2 regions of the Brevibacillus sp. HB1.4B genome follow, and region 2 is predicted to be linked to the other one. Evidence: riboswitches for the same ligand, from Rfam matches in the RefSeq annotation. Region 2 holds a riboswitch; the other holds the start of a gene.
What was found. Region 2 has a riboswitch for lysine ahead of HP398_RS17270 (amino acid permease). Riboswitches for the same ligand answer to the same signal wherever they lie in the genome.
Positions count from the first base shown of each region.

Region 1: another riboswitch for lysine. It lies ahead of dapD (2,3,4,5-tetrahydropyridine-2,6-dicarboxylate N-acetyltransferase); the one in region 2 lies ahead of HP398_RS17270 (amino acid permease).

Region 1 covers NZ_JABSUT010000002.1:507,677-515,033, reverse strand. The annotation lists gene HP398_RS06970 (hypothetical protein) at 1-235, shown strand, start outside; gene HP398_RS06965 (hypothetical protein) at 296-490, shown strand; gene HP398_RS06960 (EcsC family protein) at 504-1,358, shown strand; gene HP398_RS06955 (GNAT family N-acetyltransferase) at 1,333-1,881, opposite strand; gene HP398_RS06950 (flavodoxin) at 1,950-2,390, opposite strand; lysine riboswitch at 2,532-2,721, shown strand; gene dapD (2,3,4,5-tetrahydropyridine-2,6-dicarboxylate N-acetyltransferase) at 2,813-3,523, shown strand; gene HP398_RS06940 (aspartate aminotransferase family protein) at 3,538-4,752, shown strand; gene HP398_RS06935 (N-acetyldiaminopimelate deacetylase) at 4,756-5,889, shown strand; gene HP398_RS31150 (hypothetical protein) at 5,864-5,998, opposite strand; gene HP398_RS06930 (hypothetical protein) at 6,162-6,761, shown strand; gene HP398_RS06925 (DUF4912 domain-containing protein) at 6,874-7,236, shown strand; gene HP398_RS06920 (glycoside hydrolase family 73 protein) at 7,349-7,357, opposite strand, start outside.
Region 2 covers NZ_JABSUT010000006.1:318,238-325,594, forward strand. The annotation lists gene HP398_RS17260 (CGNR zinc finger domain-containing protein) at 1-369, opposite strand, end outside; gene HP398_RS17265 (DinB family protein) at 538-1,032, shown strand; lysine riboswitch at 1,117-1,302, shown strand; gene HP398_RS17270 (amino acid permease) at 1,416-2,864, shown strand; gene HP398_RS17275 (hypothetical protein) at 3,082-3,939, shown strand; gene HP398_RS17280 (hypothetical protein) at 4,045-4,236, shown strand; gene HP398_RS17285 (hypothetical protein) at 4,229-4,375, shown strand; gene HP398_RS17290 (TolC family protein) at 4,593-5,648, shown strand; gene HP398_RS17295 (aminoglycoside phosphotransferase family protein) at 5,720-6,631, opposite strand; gene HP398_RS17300 (aminotransferase) at 6,779-7,357, opposite strand, start outside.

The sequences.
Region 1 (7,357 bases), on a different contig from region 2:
AGAAATCACTACCATTAAGCCTTCAAATCGAGATGACGGCACTGAAAACGGACTGGAATCACTTGATATTAGCAAATACATTAATCGGCAGAAGCCCGGCAAATACGAGATCAAAATAACCAACATCCTTAGCAACAAGACTTGCCAACTCGTTACAAGACAAAAAAGATCAGTCAAAAAAACAGACGTTGATGAACGAAAAGAAACGATCGCATTCACAATCGAAGTGAAATAACGATTGACCCCCTTGCACTTTTTGGCATGGGGGTTTTCGACTACATGGGGAGGAAGTCCAATGACAAATGAGCAGAAGACGATCTTGGAAAAGTTCGGGTTTCGAATCGAAGGAGAGGAAGTGAAACATTTAAAGCTGGGAATCGTAAGAAGTAAAAAAGAATTCGTCTGTCACACCACGTCAGAAGAGTTGCAGGACTACATCAAGTCCATCTTGCGCAACCAATGTCAGTGGAGGCGAGGAGAATCTGAGTGAGCAGCCAGGGAGGTTGTTGGGGTTGAGTGAGTCTAGGGAGTCATTGGTTACGGCATTACGTGAAGTGGAGGCTTGGGAGAGAGACCAGAACGACTTGTGGTTCTGGGAAAAGCTTGGCAGACTTCCGTTTGTTCTGTTGGATCGGATTACGCCTGCATTCGTTCAAGAGAAGCTGGGAAAAGCCGTAGATGAAATGGCAGCCTTTCTTGAGACAGGTGGAACTTATTTGGTGCAGGATGAACCGATTTACAAGCGGTTTGGCAAACGGTTAGAGGGACAGGGGGCGTCTGTTGTTGACAAAGAAAAGATTGCCGCTGTACCGCTTACGATCATGAATGATGTCGCAATGGAGTTAAAGGATTCACGTGCGAATTTTGCCACGGTACAAGGTGCCACGACTGGCTTCGGAGGGATTTTTACCCTCGCGATCGATATCCCTTTATTGATGGGGACATCCCTTAAAGTATTACAAGAGATGGCTCTTGCCTATGGCTATCGACCTGAAGAGAAAAGAGAGCGGCTGTTTGTCGTCAAATGCTTGCAGTTTGCTTCATCAGACATTGTAGGGAAAAAAGCGATACTCGCTGAGCTCTCCCGCTTTGATGATCCAAATGCGCAGAGAGAGGTTATGGCTCAATTGCAAGGATGGCGTGAAGTCGTGGTAACGTACACAGAAAACTTTGGGTGGAAAAAATTGTTTCAAATGGTGCCGATTGCAGGTGTTTTGTTCGGGGCGTATTTGAACCGTTCAACCGTACAGGATGTCGCCGAAGCGGGGATGATGCTGTACCGCAAACGGCGTATCCTGGAGCGGCTACGAGAGAGCGAAATGAGGGAGGAAATTACTGAGCCCACTCCTCAGCAGTAAGAGCGTACAGGAGATGGTCTTCCCATACACCGTTAATTTGCAAATAGCGTAACGAAAGCCCTTCCTGGCGAAAACGGTTTTTTTCCAAGACGCGAATGGAAGCTTGATTGCGAGGCATAACAGCAGCTTGTACTCTGTGCAGCCTAGCATCCGTTAAAGCAAAGCGGAGGGCGAGATTTACTGCTGATGTCGTATAACCTTTGCCATTGCACGCCTGATCCATAAAGTAGCCAATCGTCGCATTTTGCCATGCGCCACGTGCGACATTCGACAACGCTACACGTCCAATCATCTTTCCGGATTCTCGGGAGAATACGCCGAAAGCATAGGCAGTACCACGTTCAAAATCAATCTGCGCTTGTGAAATCTGTTCTTGCTGTCCTATGAGGGTCAGAAATGAAGCGGGGCGGATTGGTTCAAATGGTTGGAGAAAGTCATGATTACGCAGCCGAAGCTCTAGGAGCTCGGCTGCGTCTTGTTGTTGGAGAGGCCGTAAGAGAATCTCGTCCGTATGTAGTGACATGAGATCAATCCTCCTTAAAAAGTTGGATTGATAGTATAGCATGTGCCAGAGTATTTGGGAAACATCAATTAGCCGAGCAATTCAGCAAATGACACCCCAAATGCTTTGCACGTTTCCACTTCTTTTGCAGTAGGAGAAAGCTCGATTTTCAAACCTTCCAGAGGAGTTTCCGCACCACGCTCGCTCGCCTTTTTCAGCAAAATATCAACAGCTGCACCGACATGCTCGTAAGCGGAGTCGCAAGAGCCAAAAGCAACAACCTTTTTCCCGCTGAGGTCAATATTGTCCATTTCCTCATAAAAATCCAGGCATTCGTCTGGCAGTTCACCGTCGCCCCATGTGTAGGCACCAAGCAAGATTCCGTCGTAAGCTTCGAGTTCTTTTGCGTTCGCATCCATCACTTCTTTTATCTCCAGCTCAGCACCAGTTGAACGAATACCTTCTGCAATTGCTTCAGCAATCTCCTGAGTATTCCCTGTCATGCTCGCGTATACCATCAAAATGCTCATAAAACGTAAAACCTCCAATTCAGATAATGAGTATCATTCTCATCAATAAAAATAATGAAAATGAGAATCGTTGTCAATAACTTTTTTCTTATTGCCACGTTTCATTGATTTTGGTAGAGTTAAATAAAATTATAATAATGTACTCTAAATAGAGGTGCGCCGAAGAAGAGTAAGTCTTTTCGCAATCTGCCAGGGGGCAGGAGAAGGAAGAAAGGCTAAAGCGCCGAAGCTTATGCTATGCCCCTACGTAGCACAGGCTGGGGTGTCTCATGAAAAATGATCATCCTGTCACAAGGGACCTAAAGTCTTTTTGTGGAGCGCTATTTATGATTTGCTTCTGTAGTAGTAAGAGCAATGAGATAGCGAATGCACTCATTGCTTTTTTTGATTTACCATGCTGTTATTTTGAGGAGGATGTAACCATGAACATGATGGATGCCAACGAAATTATCGCGTTTATTCAAAAAAGCGAAAAGAAAACACCAGTGAAGGTATATGTGAAAGGGAACCTGGAGGGAATCGACTTTGGTGCGAGCTCCAAAGCCTTCATTACTGGTCCTACTGGTGTTGTTTTTGGTGAGTGGAAAGAGATTGAGCCAGTGCTCGCTGCTAACGCAGACAAAATTGAAGATTATGTGGTAGAAAGCGACCGTCGCAACTCCGCTATTCCATTGCTGGATACAAAAGGAATTCAAGCACGTATTGAGCCAGGCGCAATTATCCGTGACCAAGTGACAATCGGTAACAATGCGGTCATCATGATGGGTGCTTCCATTAACATCGGCGCAGTTATCGGTGAAGGTACGATGATCGACATGAATGTTGTTGTAGGTGGACGTGGAACCATCGGGAAAAACTGCCACATCGGCGCTGGATCGGTTATCGCAGGCGTTATCGAGCCACCATCTGCACAGCCAGTTGTTGTCGAAGACGATGTTGTCATCGGAGCAAATGCTGTCATTCTGGAAGGTGTTCGCGTAGGAAAAGGTGCTGTCGTTGCAGCGGGTGCTGTCGTGATTGAAGATGTACCTCCATACGTAGTAGTTGCGGGAACGCCTGCTCGTGTGATCAAGCAAATCGATGAAAAAACTCGTTCCAAGACAGAGATCAAGCAGGAGCTACGTCAGCTGTAAGGGAGAGAGTGCACATGGACTGGCGTTCGCTCGATGAACAATATATCGTCTCCTCTTACAAAAGACTTCCGATTGCTATAGAAAAAGGCGAAGGAAATTACTTGTACGATACGAATGGAAAGAGCTACCTCGACTTGTTTACCGGACTCGCGGTAAACGTTCTGGGGCATTCTCATCCGCGCATTGTACAGGCTCTGCGTGAGCAGGGAGAGCGCTTCTTGCATATTTCCAATGTATTTTTAAATAAGCCAGCTATTCGTTTGGCCGAGCGTTTGGTTGCGAACAGCATTAGTGGAAAAGTGTTTTTCACCAACTCTGGTGCAGAGGCTACAGAGTCTGCGATCAAGCTGATTCACAAATGGACGAAGAACGAGGGAGCAGGTCGTGAAGGCATCGTTGTCTTACGCAACAGTTTTCACGGGCGAACACTCGGAGCAGTGCGTCTGACGAGGCAGGCTCACGTCTATCAAGACTTTCCTCAGCCGGCTTTTCCTGTTTATGAACTGGATGTGGAAGACACGGAAGGATTGCGAGCGATTTGCCAGGAAGCAAGACCCGCTGCGGTCCTCATGGAGCCAGTCTTGGGTTCTGGCGGTGTCGTGCCGTTAACGGAAGCGTTCTTGCGAGAGGTAGCTGCGATCTGTGAACAAGAAGGCATGCTCTTTGTCATGGACGAGATCCAGACAGGAATGGGCAGAACAGGAAAGCTGTTTGCTTATGAGCATGCAGGCGTAACGCCAGACCTGATCCTTTTTGCCAAAGGCATAGGGGGAGGGCTTCCCCTCGGTGGTGTCATCGCTGGCCCAAGGCTGATGAACCAGTTCAAACCGGGGGATCACGGAACGACTTTTGCACCATCGCCACTGTCTGCTGCCCTAGGGAATGTCGTGTTGGACGAATTGCTTGATCCAGCCTTCAGCGCTCACGTAGAAGAAGTGATTGCGTACCTGTGGTCGGGCTTGGAAGCGCTGCGAGCGCGTCTTCCAGATCAGCTGCAATCCCTTCGCGGAAAAGGCTTGATGGTTGGAATTCCGCTCTCTTCCACCCCGGAAGAGGTAAGCCACTTGCAGCAAGCATTGCTTGACGAAGGAATTCTCGTTGACGTGACGCAGAAAACGATTGTTCGTCTGCTTCCGCCACTGACGTTGACAAAAGCCGATGTGGACCGTTTTCTTGCTGTGTTTGAGGAGCAATTAACAGCAAGAACAGGTACGAAAAAGGAGGCGTAGACCATGACGACTTCCTTGTTTACACAAATTCGCCGAGACTTGCACCAAATACCGGAGCCAGGCTTCGCTGAAGTGAAGACACAACAATACTTGCTGGATTATTTGAAAAAGCTGCCCCAGGAGCGAATCGAGATCAAAACGTGGCGGACAGGCATTTTGGTCAAGCTGGCAGGAACAAGGCCAAAACGATTAATTGCCTGGCGGACGGATATGGATGGCCTGCCGATCGTAGAGGAAACGTCCTATCCGTTTCGCTCGCTTCATGAAGGATTCATGCATGCATGCGGTCATGACATGCATATGGCAATTGCTCTTGGCCTCCTGACGCATTTTACCGAGCATCCGATGGCAGATGATTTGCTGTTCCTCTTCCAGCCGGCAGAAGAAGGTCCTGGCGGTGCGGAGCCGATGATGGAAAGTGAAGAGTTTGCGGGGTGGCGACCGGACTGCATTTTTGCCCTGCATATCGCGCCAGAATATCCGGTCGGTCATATTGCGACGAAGCCAGGAATTTTGTTTGCCAACACTTCTGAGTTGTACATTGATTTGGTTGGCAAAGGGGGGCATGCAGCCTTCCCGCACAAGGCGAATGACATGGTGGTTGCAGGAAGCCATCTTGTGACACAGCTTCAATCGATTATTTCGCGCAATATGGATCCATTGGATTCGGCTGTCGTAACGATTGGCAAGCTGGAGAGCGGGACGAAGCAGAACATCATCGCAGAGAAGGCCAGGCTAGAAGGGACCATCCGAACCTTTTCGATGGAATCGATGGCAATCGTCAAGAGCCGCATTGAATCTCTCGTAAAGGGAGTGGAAATAGGCTTCGATTGCCAGGCAACGATTGACTATGGGGTTGGCTACTGCCAGGTTTACAACGAGGAGCAGTTAACGACAGACTTCATGCAGTGGGTACAGGAACAATGTGAAGAAGTAACTCTTATCACCTGCAAGGAAGCCATGACCGGAGAAGACTTCGGTTACTTTTTGAAAGAAATTCCCGGCTTTTTGTTCTGGCTGGGTGTGCAAACGCCGTACGGCTTGCATCATTCTAAAATTGAGCCGAACGAAGACGCGATCGAAGTTGCTATTCGACTGGTCTCCCGGTATTTTACATGGCTTTCGCAACAGGAGTAGCAGGTGTCAGGAACAAAAAAGAGTGGCTGGATAGCCGCTCTTTTTTCTGTGTCATTCCCAGCCGTATTTTCGTCAAGAGTAAGAAGTAGTTACTAACATCTCTGTGCATAAGTCTTTCTTCCTAAGGTTTTTGTGCTTGTGGATAATGTGGATATTGTTGAAAAAACTTATCAGGGCAGCACAACTATTTCCTTTTCCAAACGTATAAACTAGAGAGAAGAAATTTCGGAAAAACAAGCGCTGCCGCGCACACATACAGGAGGATTATTGACATGAAAAAAGCATGGTTATCGGCCTTGTTGGCGTTGACTGTAGCAGCAGGGGTAGGGAGCACTACTGCGGTGGGAGAGGGTGCAATGCGCGTATTTTTCGGTGCGGAAACCGTAGCGAGTGAAATGCCAGCATCCAAGGCCGAATCGATAGAATCAATAGTGAACAAGCTCGGTGGTTTCGCCGATTACGATCAGCAATCTGGCAAATTGCAAGTGATTAAGCCAAACGTAAATATTATTGTGGTCGAAGGAATTCAGCAGACCCGCAATAAAAATGTCGTTTTCAGCAACCCTGTCAAAGGATACAGCGACAAAAATGTGCCTCGTACGTTTAACGTGTTCGTAGAGGTTGATGACGCGCCTGTAGCTAAAGACTTGCGCATGCAACTTGTGTTGATCGGACCGGACGGCAAAGAAGTGTCTAAAGGGAAGGAATGGAAATACTCCACACAAAATGCAAACAGCTTCTATTTTTCTGAGCCTTTTGTATCTACGAAACTCGAAGCATACGGCACTTATAAAGTACAAGTTCAAATGAAATCCGAGAAATTCACTTCTTATGTATCCGTTGGTGAAAATACATTTACAGTTGGGCGTTAAAAATTATGGCTTGGATGCGTTTCCACTTTGCATGTCCCCGTGCTATAATATACGGAAAAGCCAATATACTTGGTAATAGCAAGTACATGAAAGAAAGGAACGATGGGAGCGAATGGAGACAAATCCCCCGCGATCGTCCACAGATCTAGAAGGCCCGAGTATACGCATTGCCTGGAAAGATGAGCAATCTATTCAGGCAGAGTGGAGCATGACGAAGGAGTTCGAGCAAGAAATAGAGCGAAAGTTTGCTATTCCTTTTGCTGAACTGCCTTTTGTCCTACGCCTTTTTGATGTGACGTACCGCAAAGAGATCCGAAATGATGGCACTGACCTTTACACTGATTTTGATATCAACCACCTCTCTTCCGAATGGATATTGTACGGAGTGACGCAAGGATTGGAATATTGCGTCGATCTGGGAATTCGGATGGTGGACGGAAGGTTTTATTCGCTGTCCAGGTCTCAAATGATTTGATCAACGTGCTCAAGCAACGTACGACTGAGGCAACTGCATTTTTATACGAAACAGCCCCATTATCCACGAGGTTTACTTGTGGCAATGGGGCTTTTGTTTTTTATTCATGGACTCATGGCTT
Region 2 (7,357 bases):
AATTTGTGCCATGACGAGAGGCCAGCCCTCTGTTGAGCTGGATTGCTTTTGCCCGTAGCCGCCCTCCTCATCTACATACAACACCTGTATATGAAAAGGGGCCTGAGCCAAAGCTCTGTTCAATTCCGCAAGGTCGTCCTCTTGGATTCGGTCTCCACGGACAACAGCTTCCAGCATACGTCTCAAACGTTCGCGCAGCTGCAAAAGGGAAGCGGCACACTCCTCATTTATCGGAAGCGGAGCGGTTAGCTTGTATGTTTGCAAAAAGGATGACAGCCATTCCTGGTTCTCCAAACGATTTTCCGCACGACCAGAACCACGCCAATCCCGCCAATCACTATTTAAAAAATCGATACAAAGCCAGTCCATGTTATTATCTCTCCTGACGAAACCCTACATTTTTCTCTCTTGTATGACTATACAGAATATGGTAATATCTTTTTGTAACTATCGTAATCAAATTAACTGGTTACATCTTCATTTCTTACTGCTATTATAGCGTTTCATCAATCTGTTTCACAGACGAGGAGGAAGCGTATGAATCGGAAGGATTTGCTTTTGCATGGATGGGAATGTACGTATGACAAGGAAGACTGGTATCCACCCTTAAAAGAAGCGCTTTCCGGAGTATCAGCAGCCGAGGCCAGCTGGCGCCCTGTGGGAGAAGCAGCCAACACGATCTGGGAAAACATCAGCCACCTTCTTTATTACAAAGAACGCCTGTTGCATCGTCTATTGGGCACTGAATTTCCTAGCTCGGCTGAGACGAACGATGATACCTTCATCCCGTCCGGCGGTCCGGATGACGAAGACGCTTGGCAAGCTACCCTCTTGCGCATGGAAAGCGTCCATCGCCACATTCATGAAAAGCTTTCCTTGCTGACGGATGAGGATTTAAACCAGACGGCTACTTATACGCCCATTTACCAAACCGTGATGAGTCTGGTCCTGCATGATGCGTTTCATACGGGACAAATTGTCCAAATTCGCAAGTTACAAGGCTCTTGGCCTGCCAGACGCTCATTTGAATAACAAAATTTCACATTGATTAATCATAAACAATCCATTATAGTTGATAAATCACATAATTTCATACATGTTATCCTCATCTTTCACGGTGAGGATAGAGGTCGCGGCTTTTATATCATCCTGTACGAGATTCAGAGAAAATCAATGACTCCAGGTAAGGAAAATCCGCCGAAGCTCATATCGCGTCTCTGTGCGATTGGGTTGGGGCTGTACTCGAAAGGGGCAGAACTGTCACGTTTGCATGCCAAGCAAGCGTGGTGAGCTATCTTCAGTGAAGGCTTGGTGGGGATTGGATGATACCGCCCTATGCCATTTTTTTGGCTATGGCGGTTTTTTCGTTTCCGACCTTCCTTCTCAAAAATCAAGAAAGGTCGTGCAAGTAGCTTATGTCACAAAATCAATTGCAACGTGGTTTAAAAGCCCGACACCTGACGATGATCGCCATCGGTGGCTCGATTGGGACGGGATTGTTTCTCGCGAGCGGAGGCTCGATTCATTCCGCCGGACCTGGTGGAGCTTTAGTTGCCTATCTCGCCATTAGTATCATGGTTTACTTTTTAATGACCAGCTTGGGGGAAATGGCGGCCTTCATGCCTGTTTCTGGTTCGTTTTCGACGTATGCCACACGGTTCGTCGATCCATCTCTCGGCTTTGCTCTCGGCTGGAACTACTGGTACAACTGGGCCATTACCATTGCCGTCGAGCTGTCAGCTTCCGCACTCATTATGAAATATTGGTTCCCGGATACCCCAGCGATATTGTGGAGCGCTTTGTTCCTCGGATTGCTGTTTGCCTTGAATCTCCTGTCTGTGAAAGCCTATGGAGAATCTGAATATTGGTTCGCCTTGATTAAAGTAGTAACGGTAATCGTCTTTATTATCGTTGGTGTGTTGATGATTTTTGGCATTATGGGCGGCCAAGCAGTCGGCCTCCAAAACTTCACCAAAGGCGACGCGCCATTCAATGGCGGCTTCATGGCCCTGCTCGGTGTCTTTATGATTGCCGGATTCTCTTTCCAAGGGACAGAGCTCGTTGGTGTCGCAGCTGGGGAGAGCGAAGACCCTGCCCGCAACATTCCGAAGGCCATCCGTCAAATTTTTTGGCGCATCCTACTCTTCTATATCCTCGCTATTTTGATCATCGGGTTGTTGGTTCCATACGATAATCCAAATCTGATCAGTGGCGACCTTACGGATATTGCGATCAGTCCGTTTACGATTGTTTTTGAAAATGCCGGATTTGCTTTTGCAGCATCCGTCATGAATGCCGTTATTCTTACGTCTGTATTGTCTGCTGGAAACTCTGGCATGTACGCCTCTACACGCATGCTGTGGAACTTGGCGAAAGAAGGAAACGCACCAAAATGGTTCGCAAAAGTAACAAGTAACGGCGTACCGATCAATGCCTTGATCTTGACTGCGCTCGTCGGCGCCCTTGCTTTTCTGTCCTCTCTGTTTGGGGAAGGCGAAGTGTACGTCTGGCTTCTAAATGCTTCCGGTATGTCAGGTTTCATCGCTTGGCTGGGCATTGCCATTAGTCACTACCGTTTCCGTAAAGCGTTTATCGCTCAGGGTCGTGACTTAAGCGAATTGCCTTATCGGGCAAAGTGGTTCCCGTTTGGACCGATTTTTGCCTTCATCATTTGCTGTATCGTTATTATTGGGCAAAACTACTCCGCATTCATGGGTGGAACGGTTGACTGGTATGGCGTCCTGGTCTCTTACATTGGCCTGCCACTCTTCTTAATCGTTTGGCTCGCTTATAAAATTACCAAAAAGACCGAGCTCGTCCCTCTTGAACAAGTAGACTTCAGCATGGATGAGCACACGAAATAATCGAAGAAATAAGTACGGACTTCCGTTCAGATAACGGAAGTCTTTTTCATGTTTGCCAGCATATTAAAAACTGCCCAAAAATTGCCGATAGTATAGACAAGAAGCCATTGAGATCCGTTTCCTTCCGTTCTCACAACTCATACCAGTCATCTGATATAAGGTAACCAGATCTCCTGCCATCACGACTGAACATGAATCCATGTGAGGAGAGTAGAACATGCACATCCAATCGAATACCCGCTACCTAACCCCCCAGCTTTCAACTAACCAACTTGCACCCAAAATGGTGACAGGAACTCGTCTAGCATTGCCCGAGAACGATACAGTAGACCTTCGTTCTCACAAGGCACGAGAGCTCCCTGCTGATGTCATCGAGCATCACAGTGTCCAATTTTTCTTTAACACAGAGATTAATGAGCGTTTGGATAAAATTTTTGCAGATAAACCACCCGAGGCTCGCAAAGCCTTTGACCACATCCTGGAGCAAAACTTTTTCAACTCCCCATCCACCTACTCCGATGAAGAAAGAGCTGCTTTGGTAGAAGTCGGTTTAACCCAAGGCAAATATTTGGCAGACCAATACATGGCTGATGAAAATGCTGCTGAATTTTTGGATACCCTCCATTTGCTCGCTGGCGTTGCCAAAACACGAAAGGTTGACCCTGCAACCGGCAGTGTCAGCTACGTAGAGCTTCCGCAAAAACCACATGGGGCGCCGAGCGACTATGTTAACCCGTCCAAGCTGATGGAGCGGTATGACCCGGAAGCCTACAAAAAAATGCATGCGGCTACCAATCAAACAGAGAAAGTAAGCATGCTGATTCAATTCGTCAAAAAGCTGCAACATCGACCAGACTGGATCTCTCAATACCGGAACGAACAAGCTACGCTTCTTTCCGATTTAAAAAATACGAAAATCACTAACCGCTTTGAGAATGTAAATACAAAGGACGACACTGAATTTGTTCGTCGAATGAATACGCTCGCTGAAAATGCTTCCTTTTCTACCTTCACACCATTGCTTCAAACGAATCTTGCCTCTTTTATGAAGATCTTGACCAAGAAAACAAGTTAACTACACAAAGATGATGGTCACAGCCTCCTCCCGAACTTCCCTGGGACTGGGGCTCTTTTTTTGTGTAGCTGATGGACATACTAACCCGTAAAGGAGGGGACGAACATGTATGACAATCTCGAAAACGACCTGCCTGATTTCAAACAACTGGATGACAGACTGATCGCTCAACCTCCTACTAGCCCCATAATCGCAATCCGTACCAATCTAGACAAGGAACCAAATGACGTCGACAATCCGTATGTGCAGCAAGACTCTACACCCACTGGACAAAATAAGGGGGAAGCAAATGACTGATCGCAGCTCAAAGGAAAAACCGGACATGGGTTATAACGGAAGCAATATGCATGGTTATTCCCTTACAGCAAAGGAAGGGACATTGGACCAAACTGACAAGTCGGCTGCGGCAAAAAAAGAAAACAGGGACAAAGAATAGTTCTTTTCCCGTCACGATGAACAAATCCCCTTTGGGGAAACAGGCAGATACTCACTTTGCCTGTTTCCTGAAGGGGATTCTTTTGGATTTCTGATCAAGAACATGGTGAAAGAACATTTTCTTATTGACGAAACTCTATTGGAAATATATACTTTTCATGGATTTGATAATGAGAATCGTTATCATATTCTTGTATATATGATCAGGAGGTTGCCCCATGAAATCCAGGCTCTTCAAACACATTTACAGCACAACATTAGTCACTTCTCTCCTCACAGGTGGCGCCCATATGGCTCTGGCCGCACCACTCGTGGCCACTGCTGAACAGACGGATGTTTCCCCTTTGTCGCTAGATTTCGCAGTCGAACAGGCAATAAAGAACAGCGTTGATCTGGAGGTGCTTCGGCTTGACTTAGATATTACGAAGCACGAAACATCCATCACATTGAGAGAAAAAGCAGAAATCAAAAAAGCCGACATCATGTCACTGGCTGATGCAAAAAAGAAATTCGAAGACGCTGCCAAAGCAGTCAAAGAAGTGGTTGTCGATGAAGTCGCCCTGAATACGCAAAAAAACACCATTCAATTGCAAGTGCAAAAAGCATTCTTCGAAGTCCAATCATTAGACGCCAAAATCAAATCGCAGAAGAAAAGCTTGCAAAGACAGTACTGGTTGGACTCCGAAGAAACAGAAGCTCACAAAAATCTTGCTGCACTAGAAGCCAGCTACAAGCAAGCATTGGCCAAACTCAACGATTTATTGAATGAAAAAGCGGACAGACAATGGAAAATGATCGCTACTGATCTGACCCAACACGAGTTGCTTTCCTTAGAGCAATTGCAAGCAAAAGCTTATGAAAATCGTCCTGAAATGATCAAAGCACAAGCAGAAATAGACTTTGCCCAAGTAAGAATTGATTACACAGCAGAGTATTCCGCACTCAGCACACATAAAGGTACAATCGCAAAAAATGAGCACAAAAAAGCGGAACTGCAAAAACAAAAAACACAAAAGAAAATCGGTCAAGAAGTAAGTGACAACTATACGAAGGTACTGACAGCGAAAAAGGCATTAGAGGAAAGTACAACAAAGAAAGAAACCGCATTGGAGCGCTATCAGGCAACAATCGATCAATATAGATTAGGAAAAGCATCGATGAAAGAACTGATGGAAGACGAAGCAAACCTGTTTGACTCCGAAGCAAAAGCAATCGAATCGGTTTATCAATACAATCTCGCTGCTACCACCTTGAATCAGTCGACTGGTTATTAATATTTCGTATCACGAAGGATCTTATATATTCATTTAAAATATAGGAGGCTTCATCCCACAGGGTGAAGCCCTTACTCATTTATTAGCCTCTCAAAAACTCCCGGCATCACCAGACGACCACCGTCTACACCAAAATCCTCTATAAACCACCAAGCCGATAGCACACTATGGCAATACGCCCACGCCAACACTCTCTCTTTTTGCAAAGACAGCGCCTTCGTCAGTCCATCGATCCGCTGTTTCATTACTTCTTCTACCCCATCCTCTGGTAAATGGTTCAGCAAAAACGGAATCACCTCATACTCCGTCTCCCCGATCAGCCCCTTTGGATCAATTGCCAACCACGGCTCTCTTTCTGCACGCAAAATATTTTCATGATGAAGATCACCATGCAGCAGGCACTGTTCTTTTTGTGTGGAGAGAAGCTTTTTGTACCATTGCATGGCTCGGTTCACCATTTGCTCGGGAATCGGTCCTGTCCCCCCTTGGAAATAAGGACGAATCTTTTCCAGTCCCACAGCCCAGTCCGCTATCGTTGGAAACGTAGACGCAAGCTTGCCAGCGTTCGAAACAGGGGTATGCATCCTTTTAATCACGTCCGCCAAGCATTGAATTCGTTCTTCTTCGCTGCTCAGCTTGTCCATTGTCTCCCCTGGCATGATGCGCTCTAAAAGCATGATCCCTTTTTCCTCGTCAGCATCGAGTAACTGCACCATCCCCCGCCCCGCAAAAGCCCGAATCGCCGTCAGCTCTCTCTGCCAGTCCAGTCCAGGCACGCCCAGCTTCAGCACTGCGTTTCTCCCATCCTGCAACACAACAGGTGCGACAAAGTTATAGGAGAGTGGAAACGGCTCAAGCACTTTTAAAGACCAACGTGCTTCGCATTCGGCAATCAGCTCATGAAAGGAATCCAGCCAAAGACGTCCCGCTTCTTTATGTATGCCCATAATTGTTTGGGTAAATTGGGTTGGCAATGAAATCATTAGGAACCCCCTCCTCGAACTACTTGCAAAATCCTCTTGCCCCAGCTTTCAAGCTGTTCCCCTACCACAGCCGCTTCTTCCCCCCAACAACTACTCATAAAAAAGGGAGCAGCTTGAAAGCCGCCCCCCTTTATTTCCCGGAAAATGTTAGGACAGCCGTCCCATCAAGCGCTCCATACGTTCCAGCGCCTTTTTCAATTGCTCCATCGATGTTGCATAAGAACAACGGATATGACCCTGTCCGCTTTCACCGAACACGTCTCCAGGTACAACAGCTACCTTTTCCTCCATCAGCAGCTTCTCCGCAAACTCAGAAGAACTGAAACCTGTAGAAGCTACAGACGGGAATGCGTAGAATGCTCCGTCCGGCTCGTGGCAAGTCAATCCGATTTGACGGAATCCATCTACCACATAATTGCGGCGCTGACGGTAGCTCTCAATCATTCGTTCCATATCAGAGCGTCCATGACGCAGGGCTTCTAATGCAGCCATCTGAGCCATCGTCGGTGCACACAGCATGGTGTACTGGTGGATTTTCAGCATGCCTGCGAGCAAATCAGGCGACGCGCAAACATATCCCAGACGCCAGCCGGTCATCGCGAACGCTTTGGAAAAACCGGAGATCAGGATCGTCCGATCTTTCATCCCTGGCAGAGCCGCGATACTATCGTGCATTCGACCGTAAGTAAGCTCTGCATAAATCTCATCGGAGATCACCATAAGGTC